DNA from 4 places in the Pelotomaculum schinkii genome. Region 3 is predicted to be linked to each of the others. Evidence: riboswitches for the same ligand, from Rfam matches in the RefSeq annotation. Region 3 holds a riboswitch; each other region holds the start of a gene.
The links. A riboswitch is a leader RNA that binds a small molecule or an ion and turns the genes downstream of it on or off. The one in region 3 is predicted to bind molybdenum cofactor.
Positions count from the first base shown of each region.

Region 1: another riboswitch for molybdenum cofactor. It lies ahead of Psch_RS13535 (molybdopterin-dependent aldehyde oxidoreductase); the one in region 3 lies ahead of Psch_RS11130 (hydrogenase small subunit).
Region 2: another riboswitch for molybdenum cofactor. It lies ahead of Psch_RS10505 (aldehyde ferredoxin oxidoreductase C-terminal domain-containing protein); the one in region 3 lies ahead of Psch_RS11130 (hydrogenase small subunit).
Region 4: another riboswitch for molybdenum cofactor. It lies ahead of Psch_RS10490 (DVU_1553 family AMP-dependent CoA ligase); the one in region 3 lies ahead of Psch_RS11130 (hydrogenase small subunit).

Region 1 is NZ_QFGA01000002.1:525,998-529,659, reverse strand. Features, by position in the region: gene Psch_RS13540 (sigma-54 interaction domain-containing protein) at 1-1,094, opposite strand, end outside; molybdenum cofactor riboswitch at 1,753-1,869, shown strand; gene Psch_RS13535 (molybdopterin-dependent aldehyde oxidoreductase) at 1,896-3,662, shown strand, end outside.
Region 2 is NZ_QFGA01000001.1:2,261,318-2,264,979, forward strand. Features, by position in the region: gene Psch_RS10505 (aldehyde ferredoxin oxidoreductase C-terminal domain-containing protein) at 1-1,674, opposite strand, end outside; molybdenum cofactor riboswitch at 1,721-1,837, opposite strand; gene Psch_RS10510 (acetate uptake transporter family protein) at 1,850-2,452, opposite strand; gene Psch_RS10515 (iron-containing alcohol dehydrogenase) at 2,806-3,662, opposite strand, start outside.
Region 3 is NZ_QFGA01000002.1:29,470-33,131, forward strand. Features, by position in the region: gene fdnG (formate dehydrogenase-N subunit alpha) at 1-587, shown strand, start outside; molybdenum cofactor riboswitch at 1,485-1,605, shown strand; molybdenum cofactor riboswitch at 1,703-1,822, shown strand; gene Psch_RS11130 (hydrogenase small subunit) at 2,080-3,084, shown strand; gene Psch_RS11135 (nickel-dependent hydrogenase large subunit) at 3,099-3,662, shown strand, end outside.
Region 4 is NZ_QFGA01000001.1:2,255,735-2,259,396, reverse strand. Features, by position in the region: gene Psch_RS10495 (sigma-54 interaction domain-containing protein) at 1-1,069, shown strand, start outside; molybdenum cofactor riboswitch at 1,431-1,546, shown strand; gene Psch_RS10490 (DVU_1553 family AMP-dependent CoA ligase) at 1,701-3,044, shown strand; gene Psch_RS10485 (helix-turn-helix transcriptional regulator) at 3,130-3,662, shown strand, end outside.

The DNA of each region.
Region 1 (3,662 bases), 500 kb from region 3:
TCATTGCTACCAACAATATCATCAAATGTATAACTAGCCCTATTGCCTGGTAAATTTTGATCTATATTTTCCAGTAATATTACTTTATCTTCATACTTTTTATTAAATATTTTTCTAGTAGACATCAAAAATGATTTTCTTTTGCCTTTAATATCTAAAATAATTTCTTTTTTTTCTACACAATCATTATTGTCATATTGTAGCAGCGTGGAAACATATTTTAAAAGTTCCGGTACGATATCTTGTTCGTTAATGTTCAACATATCAATTATTTTATCATTATAACGGTTAATTGAGTTTTTATCATTAATATAAACAGCACCTTGAGGTAAATACTCAAAGGTTTTACTTATAGCTAAGTCATAGATACCCAATTTATCCAGGGTATCCATGGTAAAAGATACATTGTCAAGTATTCTTGCTAAAAATGTTACCAAGACTAAAGTATCTATTTTGTTTTGTTTATAACTGTAACTGGCAATATTTAAAGCGCCGATTACCTTTCCACTGCTGTTATGGACAGGAGCTGCCGAACAATAAGTATCATGAAGATATTTATTGAAATGTTCAGGTCCTAGCACCTGCACAGATTTATTTTCACGTAAAGCTATACTAATTGCAGTAGTTCCAATATCCATCTCAGATGAGCTGGCTGGAACGGGAAACATATCCCGAAGTTCTAACCCTTGATGCAAATAACTTGAAGCAAGCACTTGGACATTCCTGGCTTGGTTATCGAAAAGTTGTATATTCAAACCTTTTTTTCTGGCCATTCTTTGTAAGGCCAAAACAATATTGCCAAATCTATCGATCATGCCCTTACTATCTGATATTTGTTTTTTTATCTCTTCTGGAGATAAAATTTTTCTGTTGTTTAGGTTAGGATTAACCCCATATTCCACACTTCTCTGCCAGGATTCATAAATTAGCTTGGGAACTATATCTTTATTTATTGGTTTGCCATGAATAAACTTTTCCCATTCATATTCTATTTTGTAGAGCTTGGGCAATGTTAGATCATCAATAACCATATCTGTCTTTTTCATTAATTCATTAAAACAATTATGCAGACTTATAGAACTTTCAGCTTCCATACTTTCACATCCTTGTAAAATATGTCAATATACTGGAAGGTTAGTTCACGGATTAGTCCAAAAATACATGTAAGGAGTTTCTGCGTCATCCTTATATTGTAATAATTAAAAGATTATACCTTGGCAACGTCTATATTACCTATTCTTGTAAGAAATTCTATTATTTATTTTCTGTTTCTCCTTCTACCTTATATAAGTATACTCTATTGTGTAATAATTGCAAAAAGTATTAATACAAAGAGCTTCCCGAATATTAGTTCCAATCCCTTAAAAAGAAATCTTTGCTTCCCAAAGCTGCTCTGGAGATTGCCATTGGGGAGCAGGTCGTTGACTTGGAAAGCTGATAATATTCGAAGATGTATAAATTTTTCTTACAGTGTAAAAAAGATTTATACCTCGGTTAGATAACTCAAAAATAAAAAGTAGCCTTTTTATAAGTAAAAAACCAGGATGTAATTTTCGAAGAATTAATTTAGTCAAAAAAATAGGCTCTATCCTGGATTGAAGATATTCATTTTTCATAAAAAGCTTTTACTGGCATGCAACTTGCTCTTTATAGAGCCGGGCGAGGAGGTGATAGTGAAACATTCCCCATCTATTTCTTATAGGCCGGGTTATAATTTTGGCGTTTGACATTGGCGATGCAGTGGGTCTGATTCTAATTTTATAGCTCCGATCTTGGCGGGCTAATGCTATGCTACGACTGCCAGGACGTCAGGTGTGCGGGGAAACCGGCATGCCCTCCAGTGTGGAAAGGAGTACAGAATTATCTATGGTGATAAGCATGAAGGGTGGAAAACAATGGCAACAAAGAAGATGATGCTGTATATTAACGGCTCCGAACGTATGTTGGTTTGCGATCCCGAGACAGATACTCTTGCCGACGTTATAAGACGTCTTGGCCTTACCGGTACGAAGGTGGGCTGCCGCGTTGGACAGTGCGGCATCTGTTCCGTCATACTGGATGGCGCAGTTGTTCGCTCCTGCGTTAAAAAAATGAAAAACATTAAAGACGGCAGCAAGATTACAACCATTGAAGGGATAGGCGCCCCGACAAATCTGCATCCTCTGCAGTTGGCATGGATCATACATGGTGGAGTGCAGTGCGGGTTCTGCTCGCCCGGATTTATTGTTTCTGCAAAAGCGTTGCTTGATACCAATCTCAATCCCACAAGGCAGGAAGTTCGCGAATGGTTCCGGAAGAACCACAATGCTTGCCGTTGCACCGGCTATAAGCCGCTGGTCGATGCGGTCATGGCGGCCGCCAAGGTGATGCGCGGTGAAATGACCATGGAGGACCTTAATTACAAAATACCGGCAGACGGGAGAATATACGGTACGGGATATCCCAGACCGGCTGCCCTGGCTAAAGTAACCGGAACCTGCGATTACGGCGACGATATCGGCATGAAAATGCCTGACGCCCTGCACCTGGCTGTAGTCCTTCCCGGGGTTTCCCATGCCAGGCTGCTTTCTATAGATACTTCGGAAGCGGAAAAGATGCCGGGCGTTGAGAAGGTTATTACCCATAAAGATGTGAAGGGGAACAACCGTATTATGTGGCCCTGTGGCCATATACTCGCCAAAGCGGACGGTTTTGATCGCCCGATCCTGGCTGAGGATATGATCTATCACCGTGGTGATGTTATTGCTGTAGTGGCCGCCAGGACCAGAGCTGAAGCGCGCGCAGCAGCAAAAAAGGTTAAGTTTGAACTGGAGCAGCTGCCTGAATACTTAAATATTCTGGAAACAATGGCTGCTGACGCGCCGCAGGTAAACAAAGAATACCCCAATATTTATATTGAAGCTCCTTTAATTAAGGGACAGGATACCAGGAAGATCATTGAAAAAACCCCTTATGTTGTTGAAGGCAGCTTCTATTCCCAACGCCAGCCACATCTGGTTCTCGAACCGGATACCGACCAGGCGTATGTTGATGCTGACGGGGTTCTTACCATCCATTGCAAGAGTCTTTTCCTGCACATTAATATATTTACATTAGCTCCTGGTGTTGGTCATCCCGCCGAAAAAATCAGGATTATTGAAAACCCGACCGGCGCAAGTTTCGGATATTCGCTATCCCCTTATATGCCGGGCATAGTATCGGTTGCTACCCTGGCAACCGGAAAGCCGGTTACTATTACCTTGAGTTATGAAGAACATCAGCATATTACAGGGAAACGCGCTCCTTCTTTCTCAAACGCGAGGCTGGCATGCGACGAGAAAGGGAAGATTACGGCCTTGGAATATGAAATTGCTTATGATGAAGGGGCCTATACCGAATCTGCAGACGTGATCGCCCAGAAAGGACTTCGTTTCGTGGGCGCTCCGTATAAAATCCCCAATGCGATTGGTCTTTGCAAAACTGTTATATCCAACAATGCGGTTTCTACAGCTTATAAAGGTTTTGGTTCGCCGCAGTGCTACACCTGCTCGGAACAGCTCATGGATATGATGGCGGAGAAAATCGGAATGGATCCGTTGGAGTTCCGGTATATCAATGTCTATCGTGAAGGCGACGAGAGCATAAACGGCAACAAGTTCTCCGTTTACCCGATGCCCCAAATA
Region 2 (3,662 bases), on a different contig from region 3:
AATGTCAAACACGGCGCCGCTTGACGGAAGAACTTCAGTCCTAATGAATTCAGGGACATCGACTTTGGGCACACCAGCTGCCTCATTGAATTTTTTCTCCAGCGCTATCGCTTCGACGCCCAGGCCCATCAATCTATCGACAGTCCATTCACCACCGAATTTGCCTGCGAACATATTAACTAGCGCCAGCAGGTACGGTTCTTCTGTGGTGCAGAAAGTATTAAACAGACACATACCCGTGCAATCATTCATGCAAAAAGCTACCTGCAGCATGGTTGATAATTCAACCTGGCCTGCCTTATCGTATGGATTAACTTGTTCAACGGTACCAAGCGAGTTGCCGCAGGTATGGTCGGCTCCCTGCTGAGCAGTGGCATAAGTGACTCCTGTTCCTTTTAAGCTCCTTGGATCATAGGCGGCAAAGCTTTGCCCTTTGGAAACCGGAATTCTCTTTACACCGAGGCGCTTACCAACAGCCAGCGCGCCGTTGCCGATGATATTGCCGAATTCTGTGCCGTCCGCTATTTCCTGGACCAGCTTAATTGCTGCTTCATCATCGCCCCAGGCGATTTTCCCAGACTCCATCGCAACAGCTATGGCTGCACCCGTATCCATGGTATCAATACCAATGTCGTCGCACATGCGGTCAATCTTGGCAACCGTGTCCAGGTTGGATATTAAACAGTTAGAACCAACCAGACCGATGGTCTCGTATTCCAGGCCTGAGGTAAGGTATTTGCCGTCCGGGCCGTGGTAAACATTGGAGCAATGGATGATGCAGCCGGGCTGGCAGGCGTGACCGGTCCGGCCGCCTCTTTCACTGCAGTTTTTAGCCAGGGTTTCGCCGCTGATGTTTTCTGCTTGATCCCATCTGCCGTCGCTGAAGTTTTTCGTCGGCAGGGCGCCCAGAGCGTTGACACCCATGACTCCGGCTGCTGTGCCCATGGCTGGATAACCGCCTCCGGAAATGGGATGTCCTTTAATACCTTCAACGAATTTCCGATTAGCTTCCATGAACTTTTCTTTGTCGGCATACTCGGCCTCAAGTTTAGCGCCTTCCGTATCCAAGACGATGGCCTTGATCCTCTTGGAACCCATGACCGCTCCGACACCACCCCGGCCGGCGGCGCGGGCGGTATGGCCGCTGGGATCGCTTACCTGGACTGAAGCCATTTTATAGCCTCTTTCGCCGGCTGGGCCTATGGCCATAACACTTACCTTGTTACCATAATCTTGCATTAACCTTTCAGCTGTGGCATAGGTGCCCAAACCCACATATTTATCGCCCGGCAGCAATACCGCGCCGTCTTTGTTCACTTTTAAAATATACCAGGCATCTCCAGCGGGTGCGTTTTCAATAATAATGCATTTAAGCGCCAATCTGGCAAAGGCCGCGCCTGCGGTGCCGCCGGCATTGGCTTCTTTAGCCCCTCCTGTCAGCGGACTTTTGCAGCCGACTGAGATCCTGCCACTGGCCGGGGCAGCCGTGCCGTTTAAAAGCCCTACGCATACTATAAGTTTGTTGCCGGTGCCCAATGCGTCACAGGTGGGGTCTACTTCGTCGGTTAGAATCTTATCAATAAGACCGCGGCCGCCATACAACTCCAGGTCTTTTCTTTCTTCATAAACGACTGTCTTTGAATCCATTTTTACTCTGATAAATTTATCAGCCATTGAAATCGCAGTACCTCCTTTTTAAAAATTCCATCTGAAATCATGTTTGATGAAATCAATATTTCCTTTCCAAGAAGGGAGGCACAAACGTTTCCATTTATACCTAGCGGTTAACAACCATGGCAATTGCTGTAGGCTGTTTAACTCGGAAATAATTGTTCACTTAAATATGCTTTTATGCAGATACTCCTTCTTTTGCGGGCACGGTCTTAATCCAGGGCGGCCCGAGGGAAACGACTTCTTTGCCATAAGCGGTATTGATTATGGTTGCAATGATAATCCAAATTAATGAAATAACGGCAATAATCTCAACCCAACCGGCTACTTTAGTTAAAACCGGCATGCCGAGAAGGTTGCCAAAGCCCATGAGTCCGAAGAAGATGACTGTAATGACAAAGAAAAGTCCGGGGACAAAGCCTGCTCTCATGGGAAGTCCAATTAGACCCAGCAAAATGATGCCCATGCTCAAAAACACCCAGCCGTCTACTAAGGAGGTATCCTGTGGTCCAACGTTTAAGAACTTAAACATAAAGGAGATGGCTCCATAGAACATAAAGGCGCTGAAGGCTAAAGTTATGTTGCCGTTGACGACATCACCGCGCTTGAGTTCAATGGCTCCGGCAATAAACTGCACGATACTGCCTACCAAACCCAGCGGCACAAGTATGATGAGGGCTGAAGCCGGAGCAATGCCAATTAGTACTGGTAGAAGGGCGCACAGGTAAAAAACCATTACGATTAAACCCGCCGGATTGGCAGTTGCATAATTATCAGACATCCAAATAACCTCCTAACTATTTTAAACATTAAGACAATTAGACAAATAACGTTCTCCTACACACCATACAAACCAGGGATGTACTGCCTCCAGGGTATACAGGGTGTATCATTTTTTAATTACCTGTACACTCAGGAAAAACCACAAAATTTTGTTATAGCTCTTTAGCGGCTTTTCTGCAAAGCATGAGATTTAGTTATTTAAATTTATGCTCATCATAATCGCCATATATGCACTGTAAGGATGTACGGTCAGCGGGTGGTACAGGGTTGCATATTGACGATGGTGGTTTTGCAAACCTGTGCCACCCCAATTAACCGCTAAAGACCAACTGCTTTTTACGGATAGAACTTTTATTTTTTGTAAATATTCTTTAAAATCCCAAGCGCTTCAGCAGCAGTAATCTTTCTGGGCTGGAAAAGCTGGAATATATCCGCTTCAATTACCTTTGCAGCTTCCTCGAACTTGCTTTCATCGTAAGGGAACTCAGTGGCAGGTTTTAACCCTAACGTGTTGTCTCTGAAATCAATGAAAGCGTCTCTTGCTTTCGCACCGATTTCTTTCGATGTTTCCTTACCTGTAAACCTTACTCCCAAACATTCAGCTACATACTTGATCTTTTCAGGCACTACTTCCGCATTATATTCCATTGTCCAAGGTTCTGCATATGCAACAGAGTGTCCGTGAGGCACATCAAAGAATCCGCCTAGTGTTTGTCCGACTGAGTGTCCGGTGTTAGCGTGAGGGTAAGCTAACATCCAGCCTGCCATTGCTGCTGCTATACTCATCTTGCTTCTTGCTTTTAAATTGCCCGGATCATGAACGCATATCGGCAAATACTTCGCAATAGTAGCAATATTCATTTCACAGATCAGATCAGTCAGATCATTCGCAAGTGTTGAAGTATAGGATTCTATAGCGTGGGTGAAGGCGTCCATTCCCGTAGATGCTGTCAATTGAGCAGGTAACTTGGTCAATATAGCGGGATCAATAATTGCGTATTCCGATCCGCAGTTATAGGCAAGAATCGTATACTTTTGATGATCAGGGCCCATAATAATCATCCCGTCAGATAATTCGCTGCCTGTTCCTGCAGTAGTGGGTATCAAGACGCAGTTAGGTGAAAATACAATCTTTTCCGGATGCGCTACATAGTCCAGGATTTTCCCTTCATTAAATCTCAAGACGTTTACAGCCTTAGCGCTGTCCA
Region 3 (3,662 bases):
ATGCTCCTTTTATTATGCTTCCTGAAGGGCAGGCGCGCTTCTTTGTTCCTGCCGGCTTGAAAGAAGGTCCTATGCCGGAACACTACGAACCGGTGGAAAGCCCGGTAAAAAATTTAATTAGTAAGCAGCAAAACAATCCTATGGCTAAGAGATGGGGAGGCGAATTTGCTAAATTGGCCGAAACCGGCAGCAAAGAGTTCCCTTACGTGGCTACAACCGTCCATTACATTGAACATTATCAAACCGGGGTAAGAACCAGAAACAGCCCCATGCTGGTAGAATTGATGCCGGAACAATTTGCCACCATATCGCCGACTTTAGCCGGTAATTTGGGAATAAAACCTGGAGATGAGATAATTGTAAGCAGCGCCCGGGCGGAAATAAAAATGAAGGCCAATGTTTTACCGATTGTTAAACCCTTAATTGTAAACGGCAGTCCCATTGAAATTGTTTCCTTGCCATGGAGCTGGGGCTACATGGGATTATCCAAGGGAAGCATTGGGAACGATTTAACACCTTTTATCGGTGATGCTAACGTCGTTGTTCCGGAATACAAATCTTTTTTAGTTAACATTAGAAAAGCATAACTATTAGCTTAAGACTAACGAGCGGACCTAAATAACCTTAGTAATTAATCATGTTTTATGGTATCCTTAAAGCAACAGCCTGACTTTTGCAGGAAAGACAAAGAAAAAAACAGCGTAACCACTTGAAACATAGCGGTTGGCGCTGTTTTTGTTTTGTCATAACTTCATTGTGGAAATCAGCCTTTTTTCACATCACCTAAAATATTTTTAATAATAAATGCTTCATGGCCTCCGGTGTAAGAGGGGGTACCGACGTTTTAGGAGCTTTTTTCACAGGAAGGGAGATGACTTTCTGGAAATGGAGTATACCTTCAGGTTCCCCGTATTGGGCATAGCGGAAAAAGGAGCCATTGAGCCGCCGATTAGTTGCCGTAATGGGTGATATTACATAGAGATAATCATAATTAGAGGGAAAATATTAGGGTTAGGAAATAGCATAAGTCGGTAATACTGAACACTTCCCGTCAACAGCTGAAAATGCCCGAAAGGCCCTCCACAGAACTCGAAATCGAGTAGACCGTGATGAGCGGTCTCGTGGGTTCGAATCCCACCCTCTCCGCCATATTGCGTAGCAGCAGGGGGGGAACCAGGAGCTATTTTTCGTGTTCCCGGAGATGAGCTGCTTATTGAATCCACAGGCCAGCTCATCTCCCTGCAGGATATTAATCTAAGCGAAGTATTATTATGAGCAACTAAAATGAATACACTTCCCCCCATTATAATTTTTGGCGTCCAGCCTGAGGTTATCGGTTACCAAACTGAGCTGTCACCAACCCTTCAAAATACACTCCACCGTTTGATCCAACTTATCAAAAAGGAAATATTAAAAATTTTTACATAAAAAATATTTTATATTATTGTAATTTAGAAGGAATTTTAAATATTTAGTGGAAAATTATCATTATATTTCTCCGAGCCAGGTTATAACCTAAGCAATTGGTATGGTTTACCGGCCGTTAGGGTTCACCGGGAAACTGTTGAGCCTCCCATTGTGGAAAGGAGATCTCTTAAGCAAAGATAAAACTTTGTCCTTTTCACATTGGACAAAGTTTTACCTTTCCTTTTAAAGATATTGATATGATATAGCTTTGTTATAAGTAATGTTTTTTGAAAAATATCATTATGTTCTCCGAGCCAGGTACAACCTAAGCAATTGGTATGGTTTGCTGGCCGTTAGGGTCCATCGGGAAACTGTTGGGCCTCCCATTGTGGAAAGGAGATCTCGTAAGCAAAGGTAGAACTTTGTTCTTTTCACATTGGACAAAGTTTTACCTTTCCTTTTAGAGGCATTTAATGATTCTTAATCATTTAAAATATCGATACTGGAGTTCCAGCCATAAGGAGTCCTCTTTCGTGAAACGATGCGTTAAATTTGGCAGCTCAGATGCGGCCAAATATGAGACTGGTTTCCAAGTAACCGGTTAAAGGGGGTGCATAGAGACACATAACTTACCGGGACTTTATTAATTCATTTACAGGGAGGGATAAGGACTTGAGTTTAACCAGGCGTGAATTTATTAAGCTATGTATGAGCTCTGCGGTGGGGGCAAGCCTGCTCACAATTGTCGGACCTGATCTTGAGAAAACACTGGCTCTGGCAGCCGAAGGCAAACCGCCGGTGATCTGGCTGCAGGGGGCCAGCTGTACCGGATGTTCCGTATCTTTGTTAAACAGCGTTGACCCCGCAATTGAAAAAGTACTTCTCGATATTATCAGCTTAAAATATCACCCGAATATTTCTGCCGGGTCCGGCCACCTCATCGCTGAGATCCTGGACGAAGCCGCCACCAAATACAAGGATCAGTTTATACTGGTTGTTGAAGGCGCCATCCCCCTTAACAACGACGGTGTTTATTGTACCATCGCTGAAAAGGACGGGCGGGAAATAACCATGCTGCACGCGGTAAATGTACTGGGCAAAGCGGCCAAGGCCGTGATTGCCGCCGGCCAGTGCGCATCATACGGAGGTATTCCCGGCGCAGCCCCCAATCCCACCGGAGTCGTGGGAGTAAATAAGATCGTTGACGAAAAAAAGGTGATCAATATCTCCCTGTGCCCGATGCAGCCGGACCATTTCCTGGGCACCGTGGTATATATATTGACATACGGCGAGATCCCGGAACTGGACCGGTATGGACGGCCCAAGATGTTTTTCCCGAAACCAATACATGAAAGCTGCTTAAGGCGTGAACATTTTGACGCAGGCAGGTTCGCGCGTTTCATCGGAGATGAGGGCTGCCTGGCCCTGTTGGGCTGCAAGGGCTTTGTGGCTATGTCCGACTGCCCCACCCGCGGCTGGAACAACAACGTCAACTGGTGTGTTAAGGCCGGCGCCCCTTGCTATGCCTGCTCGGAACCGACATTCCCCGATATGTCCTCACCAATTTACGGCGTTTATCCCTTAACGAACAAAACAGCGGCTGCTGCAGCCTATTTGAATCCCCAGAAAACAGAGTTTTTGGAAAAGAACAGAGCTAGCAGAAAACTTGCTGAGTGAGGTGAAATGAAGCAGTGGTACAACGTATTATTATTGATCCGGTAACCCGGATAGAAGGGCACCTGAAAATTGAAGCAGAGATTGAAAACGGCCGGGTCATTGACGCCAAGTCGAGCGGCACTCTATTCCGCGGTCTGGAAATAATCGCCAGAGGGCGGGATCCCCGCGACGCCTGCCACCTGGTCCAGCGGATCTGCGGCGTCTGCCCCATCGCGCACGGCACCGCCTCCATCTTGTGCCTGGACGACGCCTTTAACGTCACCCCGCCTGCCAACGGCAGGATTTTGCGCAACTTGATTCAAGGCTCAAACTACCTGATGTCACACATCCTGCACTTTTACCATCTGACCGCCCTTGATTACGTTAAGGGTCCGGATACCGCCCCTTTCATCCCCCGGTATGAGGGTGACTACCGGCTGCCCAAGGAAATCAACGACAAAGCCGTGGAGCACTATATCCAGGCTTTGGACATCCGCAAAAAGGCGCATGAAATGGGCGCCGTATTCGGGGCCAAAATGCCGCACGTTACCGCCTACACGGCAGGCGGGGTAACGGAAACCGTCACGCCGGAGAAAATT
Region 4 (3,662 bases), on a different contig from region 3:
AGAGAAAATAATTTTTATAGAAAATGCGAAAAATGCTAATAATACCCTGCAGGGAAATGAGGCTGATTATACATTTAATGACATCATTGGAAAAAGTCATAATCTAATAGATGTAAAAAACCAGGCTAAAATAGTTGCAAAATCTTCTTCACCAGTTTTAATATTTGGGGAAAGTGGTACTGGCAAAGAGTTGTTTGCTCAGGCTATTCATAATGAGAGTCCAAGAAAAATTAACCCTTTTGTTGCAATTAATTGTGGCGCTTTACCGCATGATTTGGTGGAAAGTGAATTATTTGGTTATGAGTCCGGCGCTTTTACCGGAGCTTCTAAAAATGGCAAGCCAGGCAAGTTGGAGGTAGCCTGCGGCGGAACCCTGTTTCTTGATGAAATTGAAAGTATGCCTCTAAATATTCAGATTAAATTATTGCGTGTTCTTTCCACTAATAAAATATGTAGAATTGGTGGGATTAAAGAGATACCTATAGATATTAGGCTTATCTCGGGAACAAAAAAAGATTTGTTGCAGGAAGCTGATGAGGGTAATTTTCGAGAGGATTTGTATTACCGAATCGGCATAATTACACTAAAATTACCGTCTTTGCGCGAAAGAGATGACGACATCCCCATATTGGCAAAACATTTCATTGATATATTTAGTAAAGAATACAATTTGCATGTGAAAGAAATTGATAACGAGTTTTTTGAGGCGCTTACCTGCTATTCCTGGCGTGGCAATATACGGGAATTAAGGAATGTAATTGAAAGAGCTATAGTTTTATTAAGTGGCAGGACAAAAATATCTCTCTGTGATCTTCCTGAGAAAATAGTTAAAGCCTATAATTACAAGACTCTGAAGAATAAAATAAGGGTAATCGAAAACACAAAAAATGGATCCAATAATTTAATGAAAATGAGTGAGGAAATAGTTATTGAGCTGCTATTAAGTGAGGAAAACGGCAATCTAAGTAAGACTGCTGAGCGTTTAGGAATTAGCAGGACAACATTATATAATAAAATTAATAGTAGTAAGAAACTGAAAATGCTTTTTAGTAAACATAAAATTGGCTAGATTGCCACGAGAAGGGCTTACCTCCCGGATGAGGGAAGTAAGCCCTTTTCATACATTTGATTGATGCTGCCGATTCCAGATAAAAAATGCATTTTTGTTGATTGAAGAAGTATTGCTTTGAACTGCTTTAAAAAAATTGGGATTTATTGTGTTGCTGTTCAATAATTAAAAACCTCAAAAATATGTACAAAAATTAGACACAAAAAATATCCTGTACTGTTAACCAGTCAGGGACGGGTCTATAAAAATTCATCAAAAAGTAGATATGTTTTGGGATTGTGGGAGTGAGTCCGTTTATTGGCATATACTTTGCTAGTGTGTAAAATATAAATAGCAAAAGGATTTTTCATTTATTTAAATAATGAATATTTATTTCCGAGTTAACCAACCTACAGCGATTGCCATGGTTGTTAACCGTTAGGGTGTAGCTGGAAACATTTGCGCCTCCTGTTGGAAAGGAAATACTTATAAGTATATATTCTATATAATAATATAGATATATCCTTTTTAGTAATGCAGTTTCCTACAGGGGTAACTGCATTTTTATTATAGATGTCCTTTGAACTGGACGTCTATAAAAAAGATGCCATGGCATGCATCACAATATGACCTTGTAGAGGCGGTCGGCAAATTGTACAAAAAAACACCTCTGGAAAGCTGGATACTCGCGAAGATAGAAGGGCACAATGGCAGTTTGGGCAAGTTAACCCGCTCCATCATAGAGACTTATCAAATTCAGCAACTAAGGGAGACTCTGACCCTCGCTCGCGACAAGAGCCCCTTTTACCGGCGCCGTTTGGCGCGGTGCGGCATAGATAAATTCCAGTCCTTAAAGGATCTTGGCGGATTACCTTTTACTACTCCTGCGGATATCAGACAAAACCCGCTGCAACTGCTTTGTGTTTCACAGGATCAGATTAACCGGGTGGTAACCCTGGACACTTCCGGCACCACCGGCCTGCCCAAGAGAATATATTTTACAGCCGCGGATCAGGAACTGACCAGGGACTTTTTTCAGCATGGTATGTCCACCCTGGTTCAGCCGGGCGACAAGGTGTTAATCCTGCTGCCCGGATACTCGCCCGGCAGTGTGGGTGACCTGCTGGCTGATGGTTTGCGCCGCATGCAGGTGAAACCCGTTCCCTACGGGGTGGTCCGGGACCCGGAGGCTGTCTTGGAGATTATGGCCGTGGAACAGGTTGACTCCCTAGTCGGGATTCCGACTCAAGTATTGGCACTCGCCCGCTGCCGGCAGTCTGACAAAAGAAAACACCAGATCAGGTTGAAAAGCCTGCTGCTGAGTACGGACCACGTTCCCGGCGCGATTGTAAGGTTTTTGGAGGAAACATGGGGCTGCCGTGTTTTCAACCATTATGGCATGACTGAAATGGGCCTGGGGGGCGGCGTCGAGTGTGAAGCGCGGGCAGGCTATCACCTGCGGGAGGCGGATTTGCTTTTTGAAATAATCAATCCCTTGACCGGCGAAGTTTTACCGGAAGGGGAAGAAGGGGAAGTGGTTTTCACAACGCTAACCCGCCGGGGTATGCCCCTGATCCGTTACCGTACCGGAGATATTGCCCGGTTTATGCCCGAACCCTGCCCCTGCGGTACGGTGCTGAAGCGTATGTCTTGCGTGCGGGACCGGGTTCAGGGCAGAATCACCTTAACGGGGGGCGAGCTGCTTAGTTTGTCCATACTGGACGAGGTCCTTTTTGCAGTAAACGGTGTTGTGGACTTTGAGGCATCTTTACTGCCGGAAAACGGCAGGGACAGATTGGCTGTCAGAGTACTGGCAGCCGCCTGGGCTGCTGAAGAAATACCGGGATTGGTTGAAAAAGCGCTATTTTCTGTTCCTGTGCTTTCCAGAAACATCAAGAAGGGAAATTTAATCTTGGCGCCAGTTCAAATAGATACATCACCGGAACTCTGGAAACCGGCAAAGCGAATTATCCGGGACAACCGCAACAAAAACTAAGATGCAGGCAGTTGGCTGATGGACAGGAAACACCAAAGAAAGCCCTTGCCAGGGGTAATTGATGGACAGGAGGGTTGTTGATTCTATGGAGTATAAAAATATTAACGCCCAATTACGCGCGATACCGCCGCCCCACCAGCCTTGGCTTAGTTCCGCTATGTATAATTACCGGGAAAAATTAGTAAATTGGAATCCTATCTGCATAAAAAATAATGCCGTATACTATCAGTTTACTACGAGGGATACACAGGATGATTTTATCGGTATCGTACCGGATGCTTGTGTGAATATAATCTTTAAGTGCAACCCCAACAATCCAGCTGCATTGATATGGGGCATACATGAAGGATGGGCGAAAATCATGCTTGAGCCAAATACGACTTATTTTGGTTTTAAGCCCTATTCTGTGGTAGGCATAAAAAATATCAAGGCCCGCTTGGGTGATCTAAAAAACAACGTATTAAAACTGGAAGATGTTTTTGTTAATTCATCCATTATTGAAAAAATTGCTATGAAAGATAGCATGAATGAGCGGATAAAGCTTTTCCAGAACTATGCCATGTCTAACTTGATAGATGAGACATATTTCCCCGATTTCACAGAATACTGCGCTATCCT